DNA from 4 places in the Nostoc edaphicum CCNP1411 genome. Region 3 is predicted to be linked to each of the others. Evidence: predicted binding sites of a transcription regulator. Region 3 holds the regulator's gene; each other region holds the start of a gene.
What was found. Region 3 encodes NtcA, which controls nitrogen genes in cyanobacteria. Its sites were predicted from a motif close to TNTGTANNNNNNNNTACANA; they were not measured.
Positions count from the first base shown of each region.

Region 1: the regulator NtcA is predicted to act here: its motif matches at 3,989-4,008, upstream of glnA (type I glutamate--ammonia ligase).
Region 2: the regulator NtcA is predicted to act here: its motif matches at 3,577-3,596, upstream of HUN01_RS12215 (DUF2605 domain-containing protein).
Region 4: the regulator NtcA is predicted to act here: its motif matches at 1,526-1,545, upstream of HUN01_RS09095 (DUF3155 domain-containing protein).

Region 1 is NZ_CP054698.1:6,356,195-6,363,630, forward strand. It holds gene HUN01_RS29535 (hypothetical protein) at 1-107, shown strand, start outside; gene HUN01_RS29540 (class I SAM-dependent methyltransferase) at 588-1,646, opposite strand; gene gifA (glutamine synthetase inactivation factor IF7A) at 2,120-2,320, shown strand; gene glnA (type I glutamate--ammonia ligase) at 2,445-3,866, opposite strand; gene apcB (allophycocyanin subunit beta) at 4,224-4,733, shown strand; gene HUN01_RS29560 (XisH family protein) at 4,947-5,366, shown strand; gene HUN01_RS29565 (XisI protein) at 5,354-5,689, shown strand; gene HUN01_RS29570 (clan AA aspartic protease) at 5,924-6,292, opposite strand; gene HUN01_RS29575 (hypothetical protein) at 6,289-6,564, opposite strand; gene HUN01_RS29580 (DUF29 family protein) at 6,754-7,188, shown strand; gene HUN01_RS29585 (TlyA family RNA methyltransferase) at 7,189-7,436, shown strand, end outside.
Region 2 is NZ_CP054698.1:2,325,383-2,332,818, forward strand. It holds gene HUN01_RS12205 (non-ribosomal peptide synthase/polyketide synthase) at 1-656, opposite strand, end outside; gene HUN01_RS12210 (DUF2973 domain-containing protein) at 2,512-2,841, opposite strand; gene HUN01_RS12215 (DUF2605 domain-containing protein) at 3,162-3,479, opposite strand; gene thrS (threonine--tRNA ligase) at 4,328-6,217, shown strand; gene HUN01_RS12225 (hypothetical protein) at 6,356-6,901, opposite strand; gene HUN01_RS12230 (DUF58 domain-containing protein) at 7,236-7,436, shown strand, end outside.
Region 3 is NZ_CP054698.1:5,776,044-5,783,479, forward strand. It holds gene HUN01_RS27125 (SLBB domain-containing protein) at 377-1,849, opposite strand; gene HUN01_RS27130 (ABC transporter ATP-binding protein) at 2,348-3,331, opposite strand; gene hisB (imidazoleglycerol-phosphate dehydratase HisB) at 3,560-4,195, opposite strand; gene fabI (enoyl-ACP reductase FabI) at 4,311-5,087, opposite strand; gene ntcA (global nitrogen regulator NtcA) at 5,467-6,138, shown strand; gene HUN01_RS27150 (DUF3084 domain-containing protein) at 6,306-7,436, shown strand, end outside.
Region 4 is NZ_CP054698.1:1,526,164-1,533,599, forward strand. It holds gene HUN01_RS09090 (sensor histidine kinase) at 1-1,288, opposite strand, end outside; gene HUN01_RS09095 (DUF3155 domain-containing protein) at 1,574-1,891, shown strand; gene HUN01_RS09100 (cofactor assembly of complex C subunit B) at 2,345-2,875, opposite strand; gene HUN01_RS09105 (PadR family transcriptional regulator) at 3,031-3,378, opposite strand; gene HUN01_RS09110 (hypothetical protein) at 3,731-3,889, opposite strand; gene HUN01_RS09115 (DUF3611 family protein) at 4,185-4,763, shown strand; gene serS (serine--tRNA ligase) at 4,883-6,163, shown strand; gene rseP (RIP metalloprotease RseP) at 6,288-7,388, shown strand; gene nth (endonuclease III) at 7,364-7,436, shown strand, end outside.

The DNA of each region.
Region 1 (7,436 bases), 580 kb from region 3:
ATCAAATTCAGTGCCTTGATCAACAGCATTACCAACTCCTCAAAAGCTACACAACTGTTGCTCATATTCGGTGGGAAGCTCTGCGTCTCAATCCTCAATTGCTCTAGAAATAGATGTTATTTAGGCTATCAGTTAATCTAAAGCACATCTAATTCAGACATTTTGCTTGTTGAGGAAACAGTCTTAAGGCAACTTCACTTTATTCCCCAATAGGTTTTTTTCTTAATATATTGCCTAGCTGGTTATCTACATCAGCAAGTAATTGATCTTCGCTCCGACGCCTGTTTAGCGTCCTTTGCCGAAGCATAAAATCTCTTTCCTTTCTTCTGATCTGAACTAGCGCATTGATTTGCATAAGTAATATAAGTTTCTTGCACTTGGCAACAAATCTTACTATTCCTGACCTACTCTTGCACTCTGGTTCGTTTTCCCCACAGATAGCTCCCGACAAAATAAATATTAAGAAGGATCTGCTAGATCATCTTAGTCATTTTAATTATTCTACACCCAAGGCCAGATGCAAAATTTTGCATTTGGCCTTTTTAGATGAATTTTACTTAAAGAAAAGGGAATAAGGAAGTTTTATCTCAAGCTGGCTTATGAGCAATAAAATACTTGCTCATAAAATGGACTTGCATCTCAATATTCCCAAAGCCGACTCTCTGTAAACGTTCTACCAAGTTATCAGTGGTGTAATGCTTGTAATAGGGTTCATGGAAAGTTTCGGGGAAAGAATCCATCATATATTCCAACTCAGGTGAATCACTCAACTGAATTGAGTCACATATAATAAAAACTCCACCTGGTTTTGTTACCCGAAAGCATTGTTCAATGACTGTCTGACGTACAGATGCTGGTAACTCATGAAAGAGAAAAACAGAAGTTACAGCATGAAAATAGTTATCTAGATAGGGTAACTCTTCAGCATTCGCTTGTAAAAGTTGTGGCAATTCTCCCGGAATTTGGGATAGTAGTTCATTTGCTTTCCGCAAATAAGCTGGTGACAAATCTGTACCAAACAGCGAAGCTTGAGGCAGTGCTGCTCGAATCAACTTCATAGTCCGTCCAGTTCCACAAGCTACATCCAAAATACGGACTTGCTTTGGTGAAACCGACTCAAAAGCTTTCAGTCCTTCCTTGAGAGGAGCAAGAATTCGCCGCCGCATCGGATCAGCTGCCCCACCAAAAAGAATTTCCACTTGTAAGTCATATAAATTGGCTGACAAGTCACTCAAATAGCCATTGCTTTGGTGATGAAAGTTCTGCACATAGTAGCTGGGATAACTATCTGTATCAATTTCGGGCGAAAAATCTTGGTAATTCTGTTGTTTAACTCGTTCCCAGATTTGAGGAAAATCTAGCCATACCAAAGGATAGTAGCGGAAAAAGTCATCCCAAGGGTTGTCAAACAATAAGCTTTCGGGGTACACACCCTTTTGAGCATCTTGCCAGTCTGTTTCCAACACCTGGTTCAATCTCTGTTGAAGTTTTAATAAAAGTTCATTTGGGATGGGTTTGGTCTTTTCTTCAAGTGTCGGATACACCAGGTTCCTCAATCGTGAACTTAATATTTTGTGAGCCAGACCAAAGTAATTTTTGCTCTGCTGAAAGGTCTGATAAGTCAGCTTAGTTAAACTGTCAGGCATAAAAATAGCTCAAGTTTTGATGGCTTAATTTATATGTAAATAATTGTAACGAATAAATTACCTACTGTTGGAAAGGTAAAAGTTACCACGATAGACAAAATTAAAACTCGATATTTTACTCATCGAAGTTGGAGTAAGGTTTATCAAGAAAGGCAGAGGGCAGAAGGCAGGAGTTTCAGTTGGAATACTGTTTTCAGCGCTGAAGCCCGTGACAATCATCGAACTTGCGGATTAAGACCCCCACCAAATTGAAAAAATTTGGTGGCCCCAATTAAGTACGGTGTTGAATCCCCTTCTAAATTGAACCTTCTGCCCTCTGCCTCCTGCCTTCTTCAATCGGCTTTTGGGAAAAACACCTGATAAAGCAAATATAAACTTTTGTAAAAAGTAGCTTATGTTACAGAATTTTTGTTATATTAGTTGGTGTGAGGAAACAGAAATTATATATTCACAAAATAAAGAGGACTATGGTTATGTCTATCGCAGATAAATCTCGTGCATTAATGGTGCGTGAACATCAGCAAGTCAAGAATCGCCAACAATCAATGCTGATGCGGGCGGCACAAGAACTAGGTCTTCCTGAAGAAGTATCTCACTACTGGAACCCGATTCAAGGCAAGGTGGATGCTAGCAGTAGAATGATTTATGGCCCCAGCCATGCTTCCATGAGCTAAGTTTCAGGAATTCTAAGCTGGATTTTTTGAGTAAATGTCTCAACTGATAAGTCTGGAAAAAAAAGCCACCCTCTACTTTTAGGGTGGCAAAACTTATTACTTTTTAGTTAGATACGACTCTTAATTAAGCATCGTAGTAGAGGTAAAACTCGTAGGGATGAGGACGTAGCTGTAACTGCTTGGCTTCGTTAAGCTTGTAGTCAATCCAATTTTCGATAAAGTCTTCCGTGAATACGCCTGATTCTGTCAAGAAACCGTGATCGTTTTCTAGTGCTTGCAATGCCAGTTCTAAAGAACTTGGAGTTGAGGGAACCTTTGCAAGCTCCTCTGGAGAGAGTTCATAGATATTCTTATCTAAGGGTTCACCAGGATGGATTTTGTTCTTGATGCCATCGATACCAGCACAAAGCATTGCAGCAAATGCCAAGTAGGGGTTAGATGTAGCATCTGGACAACGGAATTCTAAACGCTTGGCTTTAGGGTTTTTACCAGATAGAGGAATACGGATAGAAGCAGAACGGTTTCCTTCAGAGTAAGCTAAGTTCACTGGTGCTTCATAACCAGGTACTAGGCGCTTGTATGAGTTGGTGCTGGGGTTGGTAATTGCCAACAGCGCTGGTGCGTGCTTGAGAAGACCACCAATGTAGTACAACGCCATATCGCTCAAACCAGCATACTTATCACCTGCAAACAGAGGTTGTCCGTCTCTCCAGATGGACTGGTGACAGTGCATTCCCGAACCGTTATCGCCAAAAATTGGTTTTGGCATGAAGGTGACGGTTTTGCCATATTTTTTGGCAACGTTCTTGATGACATATTTGTAAATCATCAACCAGTCAGCCGCTTCGATCAACTTGCCAAACTTGAAACCTAGTTCGCACTGACCACCAGTAGCAACTTCATGGTGATGCTTTTCAATGGGCACACCTAATTCTGCCATTGTCAACAGCATCTCTGTACGGATATCTTGGAAAGAATCCGTCGGTGCAACTGGGAAGTAACCTTCTTTGAAGCGTGGTTTGTAACCCAAGTTGGGTTTTTCATCTGTACCGGCTTTACCGGAATTCCAAGCACCTTCTTCGGAGTCTAAGAAATAGTAGCCTTCGTTAGCAGTTTGGGCAAACCTAGCACTATCAAAGATAAAGAACTCAGCTTCAGGGCCAAAGAAGGCTGTATCACCAAGACCACTGGAAACCAAGTAATCTATTGCTTTTTGGGCAATAACGCGTGGGCAACGGTTGTACGGTTCACCCGTGCGTGGGTCTTTAATACTACAAATTATACTTAGTGTTGGGACTTCCATAAATGGGTCGATCCAAGCAGTGTTGGGGTCGAGTACCATCGTCATGTCCGATTCGTTGATTGCTTTCCAACCCCGAATGCTGGAACCGTCAAAAGCTACGCCATCAGTGAACGCAGTTTCATCGATTTGGTTTTGGTACAGTGTGAGGTGCTGCCAAGTCCCTACGGTATCGATGAATTTGAGATCAATCAGCTGAATTTTTTCATCTTGAATTCTCTTCAAGAGTTCTTGTGGTGTTGTCATTGTTACTCCTTCTCTACCAATTTTCTAAAGTCAACCAGAATCTTACATTGCATCCTAACCCTGCTGATCTCAATCAGGCCGTGACACACCAGAAATATCTTAAATACTAGACATTAGCGGATTTTGTAGCTTATGTTACAGATATCTGGATTATCAGGTTATATTAACCTTTCAGCGATCATCTGTACAAAACTGGAAAGTTCATCATATAGGGGTCAACTTTGACATAAAATCCTTATGTAGTGGATAGATCGTTTTTGTGCCGAATCTATTTTTAATAGCACAAAAATTTACTGGTGCATAAGTGCAGCCAAATAAATATCAAACCATAAATAGCAATGATTGGGAGAAGAAGGAATGCGCGATGCGGTAACAAGTTTAATTAAGAATTATGACTTAGCTGGTCGGTATTTTGACCGGAATGCGATCGATAGCCTGAAGTCTTACTTTGACAGTGGTACAGTCCGAGTCCAAGCGGCGGCGGCAATAAATTCTAATGCGGCTGCACTTGTCAAGCAAGCTGGTTTGAAGTTATATGAAGAACTGCCAGAATTGATTCGTCCTGGTGGAAATTCTTATACAACTCGTCGTTATGCAGCCTGTCTGCGGGATTTAGACTACTACTTGCGCTACGCTACCTATGCGTTGGTTGCTGGAAACACAAATGTGTTGGATGAGCGTGTGCTACAAGGGCTGCGAGAAACTTATAATTCTCTAGGAGTGCCTATTGGGCCTACTGTTCGCGGTATCCAGATTCTCAAGGATCTGATTAAGGAGCAAGTAGCAGCAGCAGGTGTGGTTAATACTGCGTTTGTAGATGAACCATTTGATCACATCACACGCGAGTTGAGCGAGATAGATATTTAGATTTTAAGTGGGCAAGGTGTCTGCCCCACAAGAATTATAAATAGCGATCGCACTTTTGTCTGTGTTGGGAAAAGAGCGATCGCTTTTTTATGAACCCTACCAGGCTTTGAAAAGAGCTTTATTTAAGTTTTCGCCGCCAGATGGTAACATCGCGCCTCTGTAAAAATAATTTTGCTAGATTAAAGCTGTGCTTTTGGAACTATCTTTCTATTAATGCCAGCCAGAGACATTTACCACGCCGCAGTCATTAAAGCACTTATAGCAGATGGTTGGACAATAACCAACGATCCCTTATACCTTGCATACGGGGGTAGAGAACTTTACGTAGATATTGGAGCAGAAAGAGTTACCATTGCTGCTGAGAGGGACGATCAAAAAATAGCTGTTGAAATCAAAAGTTTTCTGAGTCCTTCTCCCGTGAATGACCTCCAGGAAGCTGTAGGACAGTATGAAGTTTATCGCAGTGTGCTTAAAGAACTACAACCAAAACGCCAACTTTATTTAGCAGTTCCCAAGCGAGTTTATGAAGGTATATTTTCCGAACGCTTTGGTCAGCTAATTCTTAATAGTATAGGAATAAACCTAATTGTCTTTGACGAGCAACTAGAAAGGATTATCAGATGGATAAGCTAGCTTGGTATCGTGAAATTATTCGTCAGTTGATATTTGACTATGCTAGTCACAAGCCTGCTAACGGTCAAATAGACACAGAAGCAGTCATTGACTCGGAGCGGGACCATTACGAAGTGTTACATATCGGTTGGGATGGCGTGCGCCGCGTACATGGTTCGGTGGTACATATAGACATTATTAATGATAAAGTGTGGATTCAATATGATGGTACTTCTGTTCCAGTGGCAGAGGCATTATTAGAAGCAGGTATCTTGCGCGAAGATATTGTTTTGGGTTTTCATCCTGCTGAACTACGGCAATACACGGATTTTGCTGTATCTTAATTATCTTTAGTTGTGTATTCTCGAAGAAGAAAGAAGCAATAAGCGATGTCTGCCTGCGGTAGGTGCGATCGCTTTTCAAATAATCCACATATCTCAGACTGAAAAATCATATTCCATGAGTATGTTACAGAAAGGATATGAAACTAAGAGGATGTTTGAAAAGTCCTCTAGTCGGTATCAAAAATTTTAGATCCCTCTAAATCTCCCGATAAATTGGGAGACTTTGATTACTGATCATAATTTCTCAAGTTTTACAACACCGCCTTCGATTGCCTCTACCGTTAATCTGTAACCTTCCATCAGTGACATACCGACAAGTGGATCTGACTCAGCTTCATCAATTGGAATGGTTAGTAATTGCTCATCCCAGACAACAATAGCTTCATACACATCAAACACACATTCACTACCATCTCCCAGAATTGCTCGTCCTCGCCTTTTCCAGGGTAGTTTTAATTCAGCAATGAAATCTGGAGGTAAGGATAACCAACCGTTAAAACCTGTATCAACAATGGCGGTTTGCTCATGTACTTTAGCATCAGCACCACAAATACGTAGAACGATAATTGGCTCGTAGTCAGCATTCACACTTCCAATAATCATTTTGTTTTGTGGATGCACCCAGCCCCGAACCGACGGACATAGCGAGAGCCAACACGCACAAACCAGATTTGTGCATCTGGGTAGCGAGTTTCAAGACGCTTTGAGGCATTGATTTCATCAGTATCGATTTCCCAGCCACCTGTCTCGATGTCGATTGCAACAATTTTGCCATAATTATTTTCTTCAACTTGTGGGCGCACTTGAGAGTCGTAGATTTCATCACCGCGACGAGCAAATTCTTCTTTGCTGTAACGAGGTTGTCGTAATGGCATAATAAATCTTTCGTAGTCTTAGACGACTGGTTAGGAAAAAAATCCTCTAGCGTTTATTGTAAGCTGGATAGTTGAATGAGACTGGCTAAGGAATGCGATCGCTCCTAGATGAAATGCATTAGCCTATCTTATCTGGACTAGAACCGCTATAAGCCACAATAGAAGTTGCCGATGTTTGAGGCGCTGATTATGGAAGAATTATTAACTCTGAAAGACTTGCTTGTTAAGGGCGATGTTCAAGGAGCATTAATTATAGTTGAAGAATTAGAGGAAATGAGCCGAAATGACATAATCAAGACGATTCGTCGCTATGCAGTGATTTTGCTGTTGCATTTGATTAAACAACAAGCTGAAAATCGCACGACTCGCTCTTGGGAAGTCTCAATTCGGAATTCAGTTCGAGAAATTCAGAGGGAAAATAAGCGGCGTAAAGCTGGAGGCTACTATCTCACGCCAGAAGAATTGTTAGAAACCTTAGCAGAAGCCTATTTAAACGCCATTGATGAAGCTTCCCTAGAAGTAGAAGAAGGTCGTTATGAAGCCCAAGAATTAGACAAGCTGGTTAACCGAGAAGAAATTATCAATCGTGCTTTGGCTTTAATCTTACCAGGAGAATCTAGTTAATTGGCTAAACAGCGACTCGATACACTATTAGTAGAGCTAAATTTATGTTCTTCTCGCGCCTTAGCACAACGGCTAATTCAGGCGGGGGAAGTTACTGTTAATCAGCAGTTAGTTGATAAACCTGGTACTGAAGTTGATATTGCAGCTCAAATCAATATTAAAGAGCGATCGCCTTTTGTTTCTAGAGGCGGTGAAAAACTCTCTAAAGCTTTGTCAGTATTTGCCATTCCCGTAGGAGAGCGTATTTG
Region 2 (7,436 bases), 3.5 Mb from region 3:
AGCAAATTCAAAATTGGCAATTCACCAGCTAATTGTTCTTGCCAGTATTGCCAAAGTTTTTCTCCCCTCGAACTGGATAGCATTTCTGACTGCCAGCGGACAAACTCTACATAAGATTTATTCTTGGTGGAAGAATCTTTAGTTGCCTCTGTCTGCTCTTGACTAGCTTGCTCGATTTCAGCAGTATACAAAGTTTGAAATTCACTGATCAGTAAATCAACAGACCGCAAATCACCTGCAATGTGGTGCATTGTTAGCAAAAGAATGTGTTCTTTTACTGACTGACTAAATAAAGTAACCCTCAAAACAGAATCTTTTTCTAGGTTAAAAGGGCGGTCAGTTTCGGCAAATATCTTCTCTTTTAGGTAATCTTCACTCCAATGGTTGGCATCTGTTAAGTCAACACTAAATTTTTGTTGTTCATTAATTTGCTGGATCGGTTTACCTTCGTGGGTGGTATATGTAGTTCGGAGAATAGGATGGCGTTCAACAATCTTGTTCCATACACTGATAAAAGTATAAATATTTAAATATGAATTAATTTTTACCGTGATAAATATATTATAAGCAACGCTCTCTGGAGCCATTTGGTAGATAAACCACATTGCTTGTTGACCAGAGGAGAGCGGATAGCTTTCTTTTACTTTTCTGTTCATTAGAGTTCCTGAAAAATCTTACAATTTTGACGACAACAAGCTGAATATTCTGCGGATAGAGTCTTGATAGAAGCAATAAATATATTGAAAAACTATATTAATTAGCTAACCAGAGCATTAGCTTATATATCCTTCCTAAACACCGCTTTTTGTTGAAAATCAGGATTGCTTTTTAACTATTTTGTTCATTCTAATTACCTAAAATATTTTCGTTTTGGCTCAAACATTTCTCAGGGTACAATAATTTACCCTTATTTTATAATTTAGTCTTTATTGTTTAAAGTATAAAAATACAGGCTTTTATTTTTTCAGGTTATTAGCAATTTTCTTCCTAAAAAATCATATTTAGTCTGATAAAAAACTACAACACTCATCGATTTCTTGATTGGTAGATTATAAAATTAATTTTTGATTAAATAAACTTGCTTTTTTGAAATCAACTTACTTAGAATTTCACCTAACAACAGATAATCTCAGTTTTATCAATAAAATGCAATAGCACTTAAGACTGTTAACTAGACGATTAAGACTGCCAATTGGACAGTTAAGACATTTAAGAAGACAGTTAAGACAGTTAAGGGGACAGTTAAGACATTTAAGACAGTTAAGGGGACAGTTAAAATATTTAAAATAGTTAATAAAGAATAATTACCAGCTGTAACTTCTTTGTAGGAACTCAGATGCAGAGCGACGGCAAGGGTATCTAAATTTTGACAAAGTGGTAAGTAGAGGTGTAATCAAAGTAGTACAGATAAACTACATGACTAGTTAAGTGAGCGATCGCTAGTTGGTGGTATTCCAATACTTGTCGGGTTTTGGGGAAAAGGGGAAGGTGGGGCCCCCTCTGGGGATAAGGGGCGGGGGAAAGGGGAAAGAAAAAACCTTTAACCTTTTCCCCAAACCCAATTCCGAGTTAAAAATCCTTAACCGAGCAGTATTGGGTGGTATTCTCATTCTCAAAGTAAAATGAAGCCTGAGCCTGTGAAACTCAGTTTTCTTTTGCATGAAGTACAAAGCTACAGGTTTTGAGGCAGAGACTCTTTATATCTGATGCGTGAGTTCTGCATTTTGTACCTCAGTTACTTTCAAACTACTGTATATTAACTCTCACCAGGCTAAAGCCAACGAATGTGGCTTTTTTCCCAGATAAAAAAATATCTCCCAGTGAGGTTGTTTTACTGGCGAGAAGTAGACTTATATTTTCTTCGTTGCTGGACAAATTATATCGTGTCCGCTTGATTACTTATTAAACCCGAAGAACCCCACCCGGTCAAAGCTACGCTTTGTCTCGCCTCTCCGTTTGCAGGCTACAGTGTATACACAAGTCGAATTACCCCCCTAATCCCCCCGGAAAATCTTGTTCCCTCCTCTTTGCAACTACGGTGTACACACAAGTCGAAAAAAGCTTGATTTTCCATTCTTCTCTTGTTTATCTCGTTTTTATCTCGTTCCCATGTTCTACATGGGAATGCTCTCGTGGAGGCTCTGCCTCCACGAGAGCATTGAGTCAAAGACTCAATGAATGCATTCCCAGTCGGAGACTGGGAACGAGGAAAGTCTTATCAAGCTAGGTTTTTAGGATTTGTGTGTACACCGTAGCCTCTTTGCAAGGGGAGGGTTAGGGTGGGGTAAAATTCGGATTCATCAGCTATTTCAGACTTGTGTGTACACCGTAGGTTTGCGGGGAGGGGATTAATGGGGTGCAATGACTGTGGGAATCACAACTAAATTATACGGACATGATATTAATATGGTTAACTTCGAGGTTTTCGGTATATTTTTTTATAATAAATTTCTGTTAAAGGAAGAGTTAAGGATGCAAAAAAACAATAATTTACACCCTAACTCCTAAGTTTTATGCTTCCTCTGAATTTTCACTTTTATGTCCTGGGGATGCTTCGTAAAGAGCATCAAGATGTTGACGCGCATCTTCAACGTTAATCGAACGCATTACCAAAAGTGGCTCTTTAATTAAGTTGCCTGCGCTATCTAATAACTCTGGATGGGGTGCAAACTGTTTTTTTGATGAATAATAACCATAGCTGCCTTGATTATTCATTGGCGAGGAATTCGTCGGGTAAGTTCGCTCCCGATCAAAACTGAACATGATCAGGTTACGAATTAAGTTGCCAACAGCTATAAATGCAAGGATTGTAAAAGCAAGAATGTAAAGCAGATGTAACATTGGATTTTCCTCCAGAGCAGCAATTTTTAAAAGTTTATTTTGTAACGCTTTGTTCGCCGATACTGTGACTCACAGTTAAGACGAGTATTTGACACACTCTTCGTGCGCTTACATTTATATGGAGCTATTTGTCAACCGTTATTCCACTTACGGTAGCATAGGATACATTATTTTGTTAATCCAAATAATGTTAAGAAATTGTTAAGATTTTTTTACTATCTCTTTGATGACTGATTTACTATCTTGCATAGACGCTTCCTCTGCTTTTGGTTAGACATTACTAAGTTGTCTGTCAAAATTTAGCAGATGCTCCCACTTGCTTAGACTTCACGCCCTTGACGAAAGCGCATTGCGACATTCCAGCATTCTGTGACTAATTCATGCCAAGGCATTAACGTTGCCATATCAATCCCGACTTGTTTATCAGTTGCATTAAACAGCATCTTCGCCGTATTTAGTTCATCCTGCGCTTGCTTAACTCGCAAGAGCAAGTCAGATTGCTCTTGGTGACTCATAAATGATAGTTGCTCAGTTTCGAGTAAATGGCGCGATCGCGTAAACCAATGCTGAAAATCTTCCAGCAGGGGTTCTAAAACTGTTTTTAGCAACTCAGTCCCTGGTAAGTTTGAGTCTGGCATAAATTAGAGGCATATTTTAAACTTGCTTACTAATATTAACGTTATTTACGTTTCTTAACACTTTTCCGATTTCTCTCATAACTTGAGGATAAAAAAATATGTAACAAAGAACACAGAATTTATTATATAGTCTTGATGTCGGGATTGTACAGTGCCTTTAGGTAGGCATCTATAGGTATATATGACACCGAGCTACAATTCATCAGAGAATTTAGCGATCGCGGGGAATCCTGAATTTGATACTCATGTAACAAATCAAAAATTTATCTTTATCTGTGATTGAAGAAGAAGTCAGGAGCCAGAAGTCATAATCAATATAATGGGGAATTCAAACCCGCCTCTTAAAATCACCACTAAGAGAAAGCCTATTTAGCGAGGAGTATTAAACCCCTTAATTCAGACGTTCGCGGGACTCTCTCTAAGAGTTGCTATGCCGTCGGTGTTTGCGGTAGCCCATTGGTGTCAACTTAAGCTTAAAACTCCTTTCAAACCTCGTTTCCAGCCTCTGCCTGGAAATGCTACTCATGGCGGCTCTGCCGCCAGTAAGGAAGGCGGAGCCTTTAGGATGGCATTCCCAGTCTGAGACTGGGAACGAGGTCAGATATGATCTTTAAAAGCTTCTTCTAGACTGGCTTTTACCTTAAGTTGATACCAATGGCGGTAGCGTCTCCCTTTATGAGAAATCCGGGTTTACACTGCCCTATCCGCCAGTCGGACTCCAATTAATTCTGAATTTAGAATTCTTTTTTGATAAGCTGAACTGGCGAAAATCAAAGTCGTTATAGTTGAATAAGCCTACAGATTCAGATAAATCTTTTGTAATCACTTCGCCAACAGTTCAGCAGCCAATGTCGCTAAAATCATCTAATCAGTCAGAACACTCAGAACAAGTTGAAAAAATTTATTTACCGCGTACCAGCGAATCGGAGAACTTAAAAAAGATTCGCCACACTGCTTCCCATGTTATGGCAATGGCAGTACAAAAGCTGTTTCCCAAGGCACAAGTTACAATCGGCCCTTGGATTGAAAATGGTTTTTACTATGACTTCGACAGTCCAGAACCATTTAGCGAAAACGATCTCAAAGCCATCAAGAAAGAGATGGTAAAGATTATCAATCGCAAACTGGCGGTTATTCGGGAAGAAGTCAGCCGAGAAGAAGCCGAACGCCGGATTCAGGGAATTAACGAACCTTACAAGCTAGAAATTCTGGCAGATATCAAAGAGGAACCAATCACGATTTACCACCTGGGGAATGAATGGTGGGATTTGTGTGCAGGGCCTCATGTGGAAAATACCAGTGAATTAAACCCGAAAGCAATTGAACTAGAAAGCGTTGCTGGCGCTTATTGGCGTGGGGATGAAACCAAAGCCCAACTACAACGCATCTACGCCACAGCTTGGGAAAGCCCTGAACAACTCGCTGAGTATAAGCGACGCAAAGAAGAAGCGCTGCGACGAGATCACCGGAAACTTGGTAAGGAACTGGGATTATTTATATTTTCCGATCTGGTAGGGCCGGGTTTACCTTTGTGGACACCCAAAGGCACTCTGTTGCGGAGTACTTTAGAAGACTTCCTCAAGCAAGAACAGTTAAAACGGGGTTATTTATCTGTAGTAACGCCTCATATTGCCAGAGTAGATTTATTTAAAACCTCTGGACATTGGCAAAAATATAAAGAAGATATGTTCCCCTTAATGGCAGATAATGAGGAAGCTGCCGCACAGGAACAGGGCTTCGTTATGAAGCCGATGAACTGCCCTTTTCACATCCAAATATATAAGAGTGAGTTACGCTCTTATCGAGAACTGCCGATGCGCTTGGCAGAATTTGGTACTGTTTACCGTTACGAACAATCAGGGGAATTGGGCGGTTTAACGCGGGTGCGAGGTTTTACAGTGGATGATTCTCACTTGTTCGTTACCCCAGAACAGCTAGATAGTGAATTCCTCAATGTGGTGGATTTGATTTTGTCGGTGTTCAATAGTCTGCAACTGAAGAACTTTAAAGCTAGACTCAGTTTCCGCGATCCAGCTAGTGATAAGTACATCGGTTCTGATGAAATTTGGGACAAAGCCGAAGGTGCAATTCGCCGTGCAGTTGAAACTTTGGGGATGGAACACTTTGAAGGGATTGGAGAAGCGGCTTTTTATGGGCCCAAACTTGACTTTATCTTTAGTGATGCCCTAGATCGGGAGTGGCAATTAGGAACTGTGCAGGTAGATTACAATTTGCCAGAACGCTTTGAGTTAGAGTACGTTGCCGAAGATGGTGTTCGCAAACGCCCAGTGATGATTCACCGTGCGCCTTTTGGCTCACTGGAAAGGTTGATTGGGATCTTAATTGAAGAATATGCGGGCGATTTTCCTTTGTGGTTAGCGCCAGTGCAAGCGAGATTACTACCTGTGGGTGATACACAGCTAGACTTTGCTAAAGATGTGGTGACGAAGATGAGAGCGTTAGGCATCCGTGCAGAAGTTGATACCAGTGGCGATCGCTTGGGTAAACAGATTCGCAATGCAGAGAAAGAAAAAATACCCGTAATGGCAGTGGTGGGAGCTAAGGAAGTGGAAACCAACACCTTGAGTATCCGTACCCGCGCCTCTGGAGACTTAGGTAGTATTTCTGTCAATCAAGTTGTGGATAAACTACAACAAGCGATCGCTAATTTCGATAACCTTCAGATCGATGTCACAAGCGGAGAGTCTGAAGCTAGTAGTCTGTCAATAAATAATTGATGGATAAATTCCTTGTAGAGACGGCGATTTATAGCGTCTCTCTAACCGTCAAAATGAATTTGACAGACTACTAGCTTGGAAGATATCACATCATTTTTGGAGATGTCTAGTAGGCTGGGTAATGCCCAGCCTCAAAAATTAAGAACAGCCCTCAACATATTCAACTTCCGGCAATTTACCCGCTCTTAACTGAGTGACAAGCTTACCATCAGTCTCAAAAACTACACGATAGTTGCGATCGGTGCGATCTTTCGGGATGAAAGTTAGGTAATGTCCCTCTTGGACGTATTTATGAGGTGTGACTTCAATTTGTCCTGGGTAAAGAGACTTGATTTGTGCTTCAGTGTCGCCAATTTTTGCACCTTTGAGGGTAGTAATCTGAGTATTTTGCCGGATATCTACTCTAGAAATGCGACCTTGTGTCACCATGAACGAAAGATTTTTGGGTTCATTTTGTGGCTTAACATAGTAGCAATTGTTATTTGGTGGATCGCCCACTAGCTTAGTACCAGCAGCCTTTGCTGCTTGGGTAACAGTCATGCCAACTTTTACTGTGCCGATGCCATTGATAAAAAGTTTTGACTGGTTGGTTAGTTTTGCCTTTGCTACAACTGTGCTGACAGTCAAAGAAGAAACTGCCAGTATTACTGTGATAAAAGTCAATAATTTAGTTTTGCTATTCATAAATTGTAGATTTTCCTCAGTTAAATCGATAATTTCGTTCTATTATGCATTTCGTAATTCTTAATTAAGAAAGTCATACTTATAACCCGCGTAGGCGGGTTTTGTATGTGTAGCAGCGACTTATAGTCGCAGAGGCAAGTAATAATTTAGACTTTTCAAACAACCTCTTAGCAAGTCTTCCTATTTCGGTTACATTGAAATTTACTGAAGAAGGGAACAGAGTAGAGTACAGCGAGATACAAAGTCTCCACAACCTAAGTTTCACATTTTTAAACGTGTGTTAATTCTGCCTCCTGCCTCCTAAAATCTAACTCCTAACTTCTCGCTATAAAAAATGGTTCCTTCCAGACGAGTTTATTTATTGTTGGTTTTGGGTATAGTGATATCTACGACGGGCTACGCCTACGCCCCGATCTTATCCTTATTTCCCACTATCAGAGCAACCATCGTCATCACTGTGCTATTTGATGCCATCGTTCTAGGATTGATGATTGTAGATGGTTTACGGGTGCGGCGTTCTCGTGTGCAAATTGCC
Region 3 (7,436 bases):
TGTACGCGTTGAAAGGGCTGGGATTTAGACCCCGCCACAAAACTTGCTGTTTGTTAAGTTGCTGGGAACTTAAACCCCCAGAATTTGTTAAATAAATTTTTTTTATAGAAATAGCTGATAGAAAAAACTATTTTGGAGGAAGTGATGCCTTCTCTGCGAGACGTTACGTTATCTTTTAGACACCTCTATTGTGGATGGACTTAAGAGCGATCGCTTGTGGTGGTGATGGAAAGCCTTAATATAGACGGCTGAAACCCTTATTATTGCGTCAATTTTCAAAATTTTTCGTGACTATTGAGCTTTGATTCAAGGTATAGTGCAATTGTGGAGACGAGGAGGATTGACCAACGCCCCCAATTTGCATCTATATATTAAACTAGATTCCGAACAACCTCAGAATATTAAAAATAACACCTAGAGGGCCAGCTATGGTGTTTGTAGTATCCCCAGTCTTAGCTAAACCAGATCGGTTGACTACTACAACATCATTGTTACGGAGTATGGGATTAGTTTGTTCATTAATCCCAGCGGAGAAATCCACTTTTACTATACGTTTAGTCACAGAACCATTAGGGTTGAGGCGAATCAAATCAACAGCATCGCTACTAGCTCTGGCATCATTAAATCCGCCAGCAGCGAGTATAGCTTGATTTAAAGAGCTATTCGGCTGAACGTCTGTTAATCCTGGTCTTTTAACTTCGCCTACCACACCAACTTGAATGCGTGCAGGAGACAAAGTAGTGGTAGCTAATTGAGTAGCTTCTGCGGGGTTAATTTCAGTTGCCGTCGGAATAACAATTGTATCTCCGTCTTGTACGATGATGTCTTGATTGGTGTCACCACTCTGCAAGAGTTGCCAAAGATTGATATCTATGGCTTGTTCTGAGCCACTTCTTGTAGGTCGGCGTAACCTGAGATTACGAACATCAGCTTGCGCTGTAATTCCCCCAGCTAGTTGAATTACCCGTGTTACATTTGGTAGACCATTGGGAGTGGCAGTACCACTATTAGGGGTTGCGCCCGCCTGAGCAGCATCTGTGCTGGCTGGGGTGACAAGATACGAACCGGGACGATTAACTTCACCAATAATTGTTACCGTGCGGGGTGTTGTTTGGCTGGCGGCAAAGTTAGCTGCAAATATATTGCGAGATTCAGCCACATTGAAGTTGGTTGCTGTTGGTACAACTATAGTGTCTCCATCCCGCAAGGTAATATCCTGTGATAACCTGCCTGTTTGGATGAGTTCCTTCAAATTGATGGTGACGGCTTGCTCTGAAGAACGTCCGACTTTACGCCGTAATTGAACTTGAGTTACATCCGCAGCAAGAGTTACACCCTGCGCTGTTGTCAATGCAGCTAATACAGTCGGGTATTGTACACCTGGATTGTCTCCCGCGCCTCCGCTCAAGTTCAGAGTGTAAGCTCCTGGACGTGTCACCTCTCCGGCAACGAAAATATTGATGGGACGAGACGATAACAAATTGACTGAGATCAAGGGACGTTTGAGGAAGCGGGCATATCTTCTCGCAATTTCGTCAGCAGCCTGTTCAGTTGTTAGGCCGAGGACTGACACACTACCAATTAAAGGTAGGTTGATTGCTCCACCTGGGGGAATTTGATATTCGCCTGTATATTCAGGGACTTCAAAGACATTTACACGGATGCGATCGCCGCCTCCTAAAGAATAATTAGTATCTATTTGTGTCTGTGTGCTTGGTGGTTGTGTAGCTGGTGGGAATGGTTGTCCCTGAGCTAGACTAGCAGATGACACAGCGGCATTGACAGCAGTTAATAAAGCCACACCCACAACTGGCTGAGTTAGGAATTTAGACAAACTTTTGTTAAGCATATTTACCTGAGACTCTGAAACTACGATCAATAAAGTACTGTCTAAACATTTTTATTTTGACTATACCTAAGTATTCAAGTTCCCCGACACTCTTATTTTCCTAGAAAAGTGTGATTTTCCGGAGGGAATTTGTTTATTGAATTTAAATTTTTAGTGAAGTTAGCTTAAAGTTAATGCTGCTTGAATATGGCAATTATCAAAAAATATAGGATTTACGCAATTAAACACAGTTTCTACAATAAATTTTATCTTAGCCAATCAAGTACTTACGAAAAAAATTTTCTTGTCAAAGTTAATTTGATGACATTTTAAATCTGCCATAAGTAGTAAGAGACTACCAAAATTATGAACAAGTTCATTAAATAAATACAAACAACCTTAAGAAGAGGTAGTAATTTTATTTTTTCTGGGTTGGGTTGAGCAAAGATAATTCCAAAAGGCAGAAACTTTGAGTTTTGTTCTTCAAGTCAATCGGCAATTTGCTATTTGGTAACAAGACTAATTCAATGAGTTATCTTTTCTTTGGATTTGTTGAATAAAAAATTCTTCTAGGGAGTGACGCGACAAGTTCATGGTAATAATTTTACCCTCCATTAGACGAAGACTCGAAAGAAAATCATAGTAATCATCTTGTAGTGTACCGTGCCAAGAACCATCAGGCTCAAATATAAGAGTGGGTATCCATTTTTTGAGAATTTCCCCGTCACCACCTTGACCTTTGACGTGATATGTGTTTTTTCCGCCTAAGAGTTCATTGAGGGAACCAGAGCAAATTAGTTCACCTTGAGCGAGGATGGCAATGCGATCGCAAATCTGTTCTACTTCACTAAGAATGTGGCTATTGAAAAAAATCGTCTTACCAGCGGCTTTTAGCGCCAGAATAATTTCCCGCATTTGGTAGCGTCCCACCGGATCAAGCCCAGACATCGGTTCATCCAGAAAAACTAAATCTGGCTCGTTAATTAGTGCCTGTGCCATGCCAACACGCTGTAGCATTCCTTTAGAATAGCGACGCAGCAGCTTTTTACGGGCATCGGCTTGGGATAAACCGACTAATTCCAGCAGTTGGGGAATACGTTGGCGTTGGACACTTTGGGGAATTTGGAATAGCCCAGCCGCTAGCTGCAAAAACTCCCAGCCAGTGAGATAGTCATATAAATAGGGATTTTCTGGCAGATAGCCGATATGTTGCTTAACACTGCGATCGCCTATTGGTTTACCCAACAACGATCCCCGTCCAGAGGTGGGATGAATAATTCCCAGCAACAATTTTAAAAGTGTGGTTTTACCAGCACCGTTTGGCCCCAGCAACCCAAAGGTTTCTCCTTTGTACACCGTTAAAGAACAGTTTTTGAGAGATACGACTTTTTGATTTAGCCAAAAACCAGTGCGATAGACTTTTCGCAACTCAGAAGTTAGGACTACTGGCGGAATGTCTCTCGTATTAAGTTGAGAATTAGGGTCATCGGCAACAGACTTCATCTCGGTTAAATCACTATTTATCAGCTTGGGATTAATTACAAATTACCCGGTAGGCTGATAATAACCATCAACAACTGGTGTGTCAATTATCGTGAACTGGGGATTGGGAAAGAAGCAAGGGAGCAGGGAGCAGGGAGAAAGGGAGAAGAGTTTTTTCCTCTCTCTGCCCCCCGCACCCTGCCCCTCTGCCTCTTTTAAATGCCCCATGCCCCATGCCCAATGCCCATTTCATAGAACTCCCTTAGAACTGGGAATTACACCAGCACGACGGGGGTCGATTTCCACCGCCAGCCGTGTTGCTCTTGCAAAGGCTTTAAATGTTGCTTCAATAATGTGATGGGAATTAATGCCATCCAGTTGCCGAATGTGTAATGTCATTTGGCTATGGTTCACCAAAGCCACAAAAAATTCTCGTACCAGTTGGGTGTCATAGGTTCCTACCCGCCCAGTAGGAATTTGCAAGCCGTAACTGAGGTGAGGACGGCCGGAAAAGTCTAGCGCTACCTGAACTAAGGCCTCGTCCAGTGGTGCAAGAAAATTACCAAAGCGGACAATACCTTTTCTGTCGCCTAGTGCTTGGTTGAAAGCTTGCCCTAAAGTAATGCCTACATCTTCGTTGGTGTGATGATCATCAATTTCCCAGTCTCCCTTGGCTTGGACATCGATATCAATCAGCCCGTGGGAGGCAATTTGATGCAACATGTGATCCAAAAACGGAATGCCTGTTGCTGCTGTGCAAGTTCCTCTACCATCCAGGTTGATAGTAACTTGTACATTAGTTTCACCAGTGGTGCGGTGAACAGTGGCAATCCGAGAGGTTTCAGTTAAGCGATCGTAGTTTGAATTAATTTTGCTGATTTGCATAGGAAATAGGGCATGGGGAATAGGGCATGGGGCATGGGGAATGAAAAATGGACAAGAATTTTACTAATACTCAATTCCCAATGCCCAATCCCCAATGCCCCATGCCCAAATTATCTTACATTCCCATAATTTCATATCCTGCATCTACATACAGAATTTGTCCGGTAATCCCGCTGGACAAATCACTACATAAGAAAGCGGCCGTATTGCCCACTTCTAGCTGAGTGACGGTGCGTCGTAGGGGAGCTACTTCTTCTACATGATGAATCATATCTAAAATTCCACCCACTGCTGAAGATGCCAAAGTGCGGATGGGGCCTGCGGAGATGGCATTTACGCGGATATTTTGTGGCCCTAGTTCAGCAGCCAGGTAACGCACACTCATTTCTAACCCCGCCTTGGCAACTCCCATGACGTTATAGTTGGGGATTGCCCTAACACCGCCTAAATATGTCAGGGTGACGATGCTACCTCCCTCTGTCATCAGAGGTTTTGCTGCACCACTTAACTGCACCAGCGAGTAGGTACTAATTTCTAAGGCGGTGTTGAAACCAGAACGAGAGGTTTGGCTAAAATCTCCACTCAAATCATCTTTGCTGGCAAAGGCCAGACAATGAATGAGGATATCTAGCTTTCCCCATTGTTCGCGGATTGTCTCAAAGGTAGATTTAATTTGATCTTCATCTTGGACGTTACAGGGAAGAAATAAGCTGGGGTTGAGAGGTTCTACCAACTCCGCAACTTTTTTCTCCATCTTGCCGCGTTCATCCGGCAGGTAAGTAATACCCAGGTTTGCTCCAGCTTTGTGCAGTTGTTGGGCAATGCCCCAGGCGATCGAGCGGTTATTGGCAATACCTGTAACAAGGGCATTTTTTCCAGTCAGATTTAGCATAGAAATTGTTAATGCGATCGATCATTAGGAGCATACTAGAATCTGAGGCACGTTTTGTCTTTGTTTTATACAGGATTTGCAAAAATGAATATTGCTAAGGGTGTTTGCTGTGACAAAAATCTTGATTTTTTATAAAGATATTCTCAAGATTTCTTTATTTGTTCTTCAAAAAACCTTTTAAATACAGCTATTGGAACTACTTATCAACAATTAGTAGCTGAAAGGATCAAGAATTATGTATCATTATAAACAAAGAGTTATGAAGAGATTAGTTTGAGTATAGGAAAGTACAGAAAGGTTGACGGTGCTTTATTCATTTTTCGGGTGTATTCTTAGGTAATCAGTTTTTGTTTTTCCGGCATTGGGTAGGGGAAGGGAGATGATCGTGACACAAGATAAAGCCCTAGCAAATGTATTTCGTCAGATGGCGACCGGGGCGTTTCCGCCAGTTGTGGAAACGTTTGAACGCAATAAAACGATCTTTTTTCCTGGCGATCCTGCCGAACGAGTTTATTTTCTTTTGAAAGGTGCTGTTAAACTTTCCAGGGTGTACGAGGCAGGAGAGGAAATAACGGTAGCGTTGCTGCGGGAAAATAGTGTTTTTGGTGTATTGTCATTGCTGACAGGAAATAAGTCGGATCGGTTTTACCATGCGGTTGCATTTACTCCTGTGGAATTACTGTCAGCACCAATTGAACAGGTGGAGCAAGCACTCAAGGAAAATCCAGAATTATCAATGTTAATGCTGCGAGGTCTGTCTTCGCGAATTTTACAGACGGAGATGATGATTGAAACTCTTGCTCACCGAGATATGGGTTCTAGGTTGGTAAGTTTTTTGTTAATTCTTTGTCGGGATTTTGGCGTTCCTTGTGCAGATGGGATCACTATTGATTTGAAGTTATCTCATCAAGCGATCGCAGAAGCAATTGGTTCAACTCGTGTTACCGTTACTAGGCTACTGGGAGATTTGCGTGAGAAAAAGATGATTTCTATCCACAAAAAGAAGATTACTGTGCATAAACCTGTTACCTTAAGTAGGCAATTCACATAAAAACAATTGGAGAAAGGGGAATCGGCGCGTGTTCTATTTTGAAAAATGACACTAATAGCTAGAGGTAAATCAAAATTGAGTAATTTCAGCTATTGCCAATTTCCACTTCTTTCCAGACAATGCTTAAAAGTAGTAGGCTGTATCTGGAAGGATTTCGGTAGCTAAAGATGACCACCGGATACATCCTCATCGCTGCAATTTTAATTCTGGGAGGCGTAATTGCAACCGTGGGCGATCGCATCGGCACACGAGTTGGCAAAGCCCGCCTCTCACTTTTTAAGCTTCGTCCAAAAAACACTGCTGTACTGGTCACTATTTTTACGGGTGGCTTGATTTCAGCATCAACTTTAGGGATTTTATTCGCTGCTGACGAAGGCTTGCGAAAAGGAGTCTTTGAGTTAGAGGACATTCAAACAGACCTCAGACAGAAGCGGGAACAGCTAAAAACCGCAGAAACTCAGAAAAGTCAGGTAGAGAGTGAGTTAAGCCAAGCCAAAATTGCCCAAGCAAAGGCACAACAAGACTTGCAGGCAATCAACCAATCTTTGCAGGCGGCCAATGCCAAACAGAGGCAAACACAAGCTCAGTTGAATCGCACCATTAGTCAACAAGCCCAAACTCAAACTCAACTCCAACGCACTCAAGGTCAGCTAGAACAAGTTGTAACTCAGTACCAAAAAGCCATAGCTGAATTGCAAAGCGTTTACAACCAGAGAAAGGAGTTACAAGCGGCAGTTGAACTACTGAAAGCAGAACGTCAACGACTGTATGCTGAAGCGAAAAAAGCCATTGACGAAGCCAAAACAGCAATTGAAAAACGCGATCGCGAACTTGCAAACCGCCAAGAAGTCATAGAACAACGCGATCAAAAAATTGCTCAATTGGATAAACTGATTCAAAAGCGTAATCTCGAAGTTGCAGCGCGAGAACAAGTGATTGTCAAACGGGAATCTCGTCTTAAAGAATTGGAAGGACAACAGGAGCAACTAGAACAGGAAGTTGCAAGGCTGGAAAAATATTATCAGTCCTACCGCGATTTGCGTCTGGGTAAGCTGGCCTTAGTTCGCGGTCAAGTTTTGTCCGCTGCTGTAGTTCGTGTTACCCAACCTGCTGCTGCTCGTCAGGCAGTTGTACAACTCTTACAAGAAGCCAATCGCAACGCCAACCTGGAATTGAGTGAACCTGGTGCAAATCCTGCAAATGCAGAGCTAATACGCTTCACCCAGGAGAGGGTTGAGAAATTGAGCAAGCAGATTGAGGATGGTCAAGAATACGTGGTGCGAATTTTTTCCGCTGGT
Region 4 (7,436 bases), 3.5 Mb from region 3:
AGTTGATTGCAGGGCTGAAAACCTCGATTTCGCCCTGCATTTGCTCTATTAATTGTTTAGCGATCGCTAACCCCAAACCTGTGCCGGGGATTTCTGTTTGCGCTTGTACACCCCGATAATGACGTTCTCCAAGATGTTCTAAATCTTCGGGTGGAATCCCAGGCCCGTTGTCACTGATAATAATTCCTTGAAAATTAGCTTTTTCTTGCCCCGCCTGAATCAAAATTTTGCCACCAGTAGGAGTGTATTTCAAAGCATTATCGATGATGTTAGTTAATACTTCTCGTAATGCTTTGACGTTGGCACGTACTAGAGATGAATTCTGTTGAATTTCAGTGATTAGTTTTAGCTTTCGCTCTTGAGCGATCGCTTTGGCTGATATTAATAATGGTTCTAATATATCTGTTAACGAGCAGTCAACTGCTTTATCTCCCGTTCCTGGCAATAATAACGGTGGTTTAGCGTCTTTTTGGATAGTTGCTTCTACAAATACTTCATCTTCTGCAAGATGTAGTGGTGCTAAATCTGCCTCTGTCAAGTCAATTACTTGCTCAAATTGTTGCAGTAATTCTTGCAGGCGATCGCTTTCGCGCACAATACTATTTGCTACATCCCGGTTGGCATCTGCTGGTCGTAGTCTTTTCAATAGCAGTTTTCCAAAAGTCCGCAACGCCGTTAATGGATTACGAAACTGATGCAAAAGGTTATCTAATAAATCCCGCTGTTTTTCTTGGAGAATTTGTTGCTCATGCAACTGCTGCTCAAACCATGCTCGTCGTTGATCTAAAATACAAGCGATCGCTAATGTTTGAGCTATTCGTTGAATCTGACTTTCCTCGTTTTCATTCCATGCCCGGTCTTGCCTACTTGTCACCAGTAAGCCCATCATCACACCCTCATAAATTAGAGGTAAAACAATTTGGTTTCCACTAAATAGGTATTCCTCTTTGAGATGGGGTTGAGATGCATCTGGTATCTCCGAACCCTGTGATGAGGTTGGAGATCCTGATCCTGCTGTCAATAATTTTCTCTGATCATTGGGTAATACAAACACATTTCCAACTTGAAGCTGCTTGTGTGCTGTCGCCTCAGCAGTTACCTCCCCTGGCGGTAATAATGCTGTTTCCGGGTAAATTACCACAGGAATAAGTTTTGCATCGCCTGAAGGAGTCTCTACCAATTCTTGTGTTAGGTACACAATACTTAAAGTTGCTCCCAGCCCTTGGGTTAGTAGCGCTATTTGCTCTCGACACAGAGCAAGAAAATCGGAACTGGCAGACATTAACATTTTTTAGCTCTTGCTCAAGATTACAGATTTTGAGGCATGATGTAAGAGAGGATACTTAATTTTTACCTCACTCATTTAATAAAGCTTAACTAAAATTTTCTCAGAGATGGTTTGTACCAGGGGATTATATCTTTAGGTGGTTTTGTTTTATCTATTTTCAAAGATATTAACTTTCTTACATGAAAAGGTTAAAAAGTATTGATATTTTGAACTAGAACCTATATAATGACGACGGATTTTGTAGCTATCACTACAATCTATAGCTTGAAAGAGGAGGACAATAGATTGGCAAGGAGACGCAAAAGGAAGAGTCGTCGTCGTCAGGAAGGACGGCGAATTTTGGAACATGTGCCTCAATATAGCATCGAAAGTGGCGAAGAAAAGCCTGTGACAGCAGCGAGAAGATTCATTCAAGCTGAAGGGATTTTGCCACCGGCATTGCTACTCGTAAAGCGAAATGAACACACCACAGATCGTTATTTCTGGGCAGAAAAGGGACTGTTTGGTGCTCAATACGTAGAGGAAAACCATTTCTTGTTTCCTAGCTTGAGGGTGTTAGAACCTTCGCCAGGTCAAGAACCTCTTGCTTTAGCTAGTCGGTGAACCATAGATGGTCATCTTAAGCATTGAGTGTGGCTCCTGACTATCATTAACTGGCAAAATTGCTAAGTTTATGCAAAATTTAATTTTTTTTTAGTTTGTAGCTGATTTGCCAGTAAGTCTAGTCCAGGTAGTTGGAAAGTAAACTTGTCTCAAGCCACGCTAGATTGCATGGGTTGATACTATTTTGATGATGCAGAAAGAAGGGAGTAGGTATAGAGCCAAGCGCGTTTAAAAGCGCTCGTGAAGTTGCGCTCTATGCCGTAGATTGCTAGGCAAGCTCTGTCAATGAATTTAAGTTAATTAATTTAAATTTTTTCCCCACAACTTGTGTCGTGGGGAAAACTGACAAAGCAGTGGTCTTAATTTCCTCCTTCCTACTTTCCATTGCCTAAAGAGTAGGTCAGGTCAGAAGTCTGCATATCATAGTTAAAAGATGGTCACAAAAATCAACAATTATATCCCAGGCTTTAGCTGTAGAGTCCTCTGTAACTCACTGAGTTCATCTCGATGGGCAACTACGGTTATCTTACTTGAGGAGGTTTGTTCGCTCTGAGTTGTTTCTACTTTGAGCGAAACCTTCTCAAGTCTTTCAGATTTTTTCCAATAAAATAGACCACTTAAAGGCGACAGCAGTACCATAGCCAGAACAATGGTACTCAGGCCAGGAAAAAGCAGGTATACCACCAAAGATAGACAAACAATCCCAATAGCTGCCAGTAAAGTTAGAAATATAGCTAAGAACCAGCTAGGGCGAACATTACCTTCAAAAGTCACCTTGTTTTGTTCTCGGTCTACCGCTGCCACTCGGTAAGACCGCGAGCGAAAATACTCTTTTAATTGAGACATTAAAACAGCTTCGTCTTGCTCAGATACCAGTTGCGCTGTTTCTATGCGGTCTTTAGTCGAGGCACGAATAAAGAAAAACAGCCCAACGGATAACAACAAGGTTAACAGGAACGTAGATGGCAGAATAGCAGTATCCATAACTAATTGTTAGTGTTTGACTGGAGGAGACTTATTCATTATCAATTATTCGTTATACCAGTTTGAACAATGATTGCGAGAAATGGAGCGCCAAAAAGCAATTATTAGGGACTCTTCCACAATCCAAAATCCAAAATCCAACATCCAAAATCGGATTACTTTGTCCTCCTATTGATGTAGTCTTGCCAAAGAAAAGCTAAATCCTGACCTTGAACTTGCCATTCGGGAGAAACTTGGTACATACGCCTGGGGCGTCCCCGTCCTTCGAGTTTCTTCCAATATCCAGTGATTGCCCCTTGATCTTCCAGAAATTTTATTGCACTGTAAAGTACGGTATCTGAAAGTCGGTAGATGGGATATTCAGTTTCTAATTGCTCGATCAACTCGGTTCCGTAGGATTCACCTTGTAATAAAACAGACAGGATGTAACAAACTGCTAGTTCTTGACAAAGGTAAGTTGGCGGAGGATTTTCAAAGAATTGATATATATCCTCAAGTTTCATGGTTAGTGAATGGCTAAAAAAATGCCTTAGGGTAAGGTCTACAATCCTTGTAGTCAGTATACAGTGCTACTACCAAGCGAGTAATACAGATAAAGCTACTTAGACTAGATATCCATTGCGTAAACACCAAATAATCACCCACGCCTGTGAAGTTGTGGGAAGAGTTTGCGAGTTTTAGGGGCAGAAAATAATGTATTCCTACCCAAGCTCGATACGGTGTGGTGAGGAGCGAACAGACAGTGGTAAAGTCACTATCTTGGTGTCAAGTGATGCCGAACTAGTTAGAACCGCTTAAGCAATAAAATGCCATCGAAGAAATTTTACAGGTAAAATGCTATTTTGTCTGTAAAAGTTAATAAACACTTTGTTTTACAGTGATTTTCCCAATGCGAATTCTAAAAGCTTGCGCTAAGGGAAACGTCTGGGTTAAAGCTGCTACGGCAGTGGAAACACTTAAGCAGTAACCATTACTAATTTCTTCAACAAGAGAATCTCTTGTGTCATTTGGCAAGCGTGATAGTAAATTGATCAAAGAAGACCTAAAGGCGGGGGGAAGACCTGACTTTTCACGTTATATGGAAAAGCTAACGATTAACCTAATACCCTAAACCCCTTCCCGCATTGGGAAGGGGAAAATTCAAAGTATGTTTCCTAGAAGGAAGAGATTTAGAAAGAGGTTTTCCAGATAGCATAAAAAGTCAGAAAGAAGATGGGGAAACGCGGGGGTGAGGGGAAATAACTCTCCGTGTCTCCGTATCCCCCCGTCCCCGTGTCCTTTAATCAAGCGCCCAGCACATTGGTGAACTATGTCACAAACTCCCGATGCCCCATCATCTTCCTCAACTCTCCGGGCTATTGCCCAAACTTTTCGCCTTACAGGTTGGATTAGTTTTTGGATTCAGCTAGTACTAGGCGTTGTTTCTAGCATAATTGTGTTGCTGTTCGCCATCTTTAATCAAAGAACTGGCAGTCCTAGTAATAATCCTGGGACTGGCTTTGGCGTATTTTTAGCAATTTGTGGATTGGTTGTTTTGGGTGGGGGCATTTATTTAGCTTACCGTTACACCAGAATTGGTAAGCAATTGGAATCTTCCAATCCCAGCAACCGCCCTCGGAAAAGTGAGACTGTGCAAGTATTACGCTTAGGGTTGTGGGTGAATTTAGGGGGAACGTTGGTGACTCTTTTAGGGGCGCAAGCGATCGTTGGAACACTGGTAGCAAGATCCATATCTCCTCAAGCTATAACTACCCAATTTTTTGACCCTACCCGAATTATTAGCGGTTTAGATATGCTTGTTGTACAGGCAAACACCAACACTGTCTCAGCGCATTTTGCAGGGCTTGTGGCATCGCTTTGGTTACTGAATCGCATTAACCGACCTTAGAAAGAGGAGTCGGCAGAAAAGTAAAAGTCAAAATCAAGTAATTCTTTTGACTTCTTTCAAAATCAGTATATGCTGATGTGTTGGCAGGTAGATAATAGGTTAAAAACTGAGAAAAATCTGTGCTGGATATCAAGCAAATACGGGAAAATCCGCAATTAGTTCAAGAACGATTGAATAGTCGTAGTGGTAAATACGACATTGAACCGATTTTACAGTTAGATCGGCAACAACGGGAGCTTGAAGGGACGCGTAGTCAACTCCAAGCCCGTAGCAACGAAATCGGTAAAATTGTCGGGCAGAAGATTAAATCTGGGATCGATCCTCAAGACCCAGAAATTCAAGCCTTGCGGGATGAAGGGAACTCTGTCAAAGCTACGTTGAGCCAACTGGAACCCCAAGAAAAAGAACTCAAAGCTGAAATTGCACAACTTGTGTTGGCACTTCCCAACTTGCCAAGCGACTCTACACCCCTTGGTAAGAATGAAGAAGATAACGTAGAGGTGCGCCGTTGGGGTGATGAGTATATTCCCCAAAATGCGAATATTCTTCCTCACTGGGAAATTGGCGAAAAGCTTGGTATTCTCAATGTTGAACGAGCTGTAAAAGTTGCCCAAAGTCGCTTTGTGACATTGATAGGCGCTGGTGCAGCATTGGAGAGGGCATTAATTCAATTTATGCTCAGTCTCCATACTCAAGCTGGGTATGTCGAAGTCAGCCCGCCGCTGTTAGTGAATACTGAGTCTTTGACGGCGACCGGTCAGTTACCCAAGTTTGCGGAAGAAAGCTTTAAATGTGCTGATGATGACTTATGGCTGATTCCGACAGCTGAAGTTCCAGTTACAAATCTCTACCGTGGTGAAATTCTAGCTGCTGAAGATTTACCTATTTACCACTGTGCCTTTACTCCCTGTTTTCGCCGTGAAGCTGGTAGTTATGGGCGCGATATGCGGGGATTAATTCGCCTCCATCAATTTAATAAGGTGGAAATGGTGAAATTTGTCGAACCCAGTACGTCTTTTGATGAGTTAGAGAAATTGGTGGGGAATGCAGAAGCAATTTTACAGGCATTGCAGTTGCCTTACCGAGTAGTAAATTTAAGTACTGGGGATTTGGGATTTGCCTCTACCAAAACTTATGATTTAGAGGTTTGGTTGCCTTCTTCTGGCAAATACCGCGAAATTTCTAGCTGTTCTAATACTATAGATTTTCAGGCGCGACGGGCTGATATTCGCTTCAAAGAGGCGGGGAAGAAAGGAACTCAGTTCGTACATACCCTCAACGGTTCCGGTTTGGCTGTGGGAAGGACGATGGCAGCAATTTTGGAGAATTATCAACAATCTGATGGGACGGTAAGGATACCAGAAGTGTTGCAACCTTACTTGGGACGTGAAGTTTTATAGTTTGTCATTAGTCATTTGTCCTTTGTTATTTACCAATGACCAATGACTAATACCCAATACCCAATACTCAATGCCCAATTAGAATGGAGATAACTATAGCTTAATATTTTCACTAATTTGCTCTATGTCAGTTTTAGCAGCGATCGCAGTCTTGGCTGTTTTGATCTTGGTACACGAGTTGGGACATTTTGTTGCAGCCCGTTCTCAAGGCATTCTGGTTAATCGTTTTTCTTTGGGTTTTGGCCCAGTTCTTTTAAAGTACCAAGGTTCACAAACCGAATATGCTGTCCGCGCCTTTCCTTTGGGCGGCTTTGTGGGCTTTCCCGATGATGACCCCGATAGCGATGTTCCACCCAATGACCCAAATCTGCTGCGTAACCGTCCAGTTTTAGATCGGGCGATCGTTATCAGTGCCGGAGTGATCGCAAATTTAATATTTGCCTACTTAGTGTTGGCTCTGCAATTGGGTATCGTTGGTATTCCCAAGGAATTAAACTATCAAGCTGGTGTTCTTGTACAGCCTGTTAATCAAGAATCTGTTGCCTATCAAGCAGGAATTCGGGAAGGAGATATTATTCTGGCTGTGAACGGTCAGGAACTCCCGGCTTCTGATCAGTCAACTCCTTTGCTGACAAAAGAGATTCAAACTCATCCCAATCAGCAAATCGAACTGAAAATTCTGCGTGAAAACCAACAACAAACCCTGAAATTAACACCAAAACTAGGAGCCGATGGCAAAGGTGTAGTTGGTGTGGCACTTAGTCCAAATGCTACAGCAACTTATCGCCGCCCTAATAGTCCTTTTGAAATTTTCGGCATTGCTGCTAACAGATTTCAACAATTATTTGTTGGTACACTCAGCGGTTTTGGCCAGTTGATTACCAACTTTCAACAAACTGCTGGACAAGTTTCTGGGCCAGTTAATATTGTCAAAATAGGTGCAAAGTTAGCTGAGGACAATAGTGTAAATCTGTTGTCTTTTGCCGCAATTATCAGCATTAACTTGGCTATTATCAATATTTTACCTTTGCCAGCTTTGGATGGTGGACAACTCGCTTTTCTGCTGATTGAAGGTTTGCGTGGTAAGCCTGTGCCTAGCCGTATTCAAGAAGGTGTAATGCAAACAGGTTTGGTGCTACTTTTAGGGTTAGGAATTTTTCTGATAGTCAAAGAAACCACCCAATTAACTAGCCAATTGGAATGGGTACAAAGATTGTTTCAGTGAGTATTACCCGCAAATCATTATCTAAAAAGCAGCGATCGCTAGAAATTT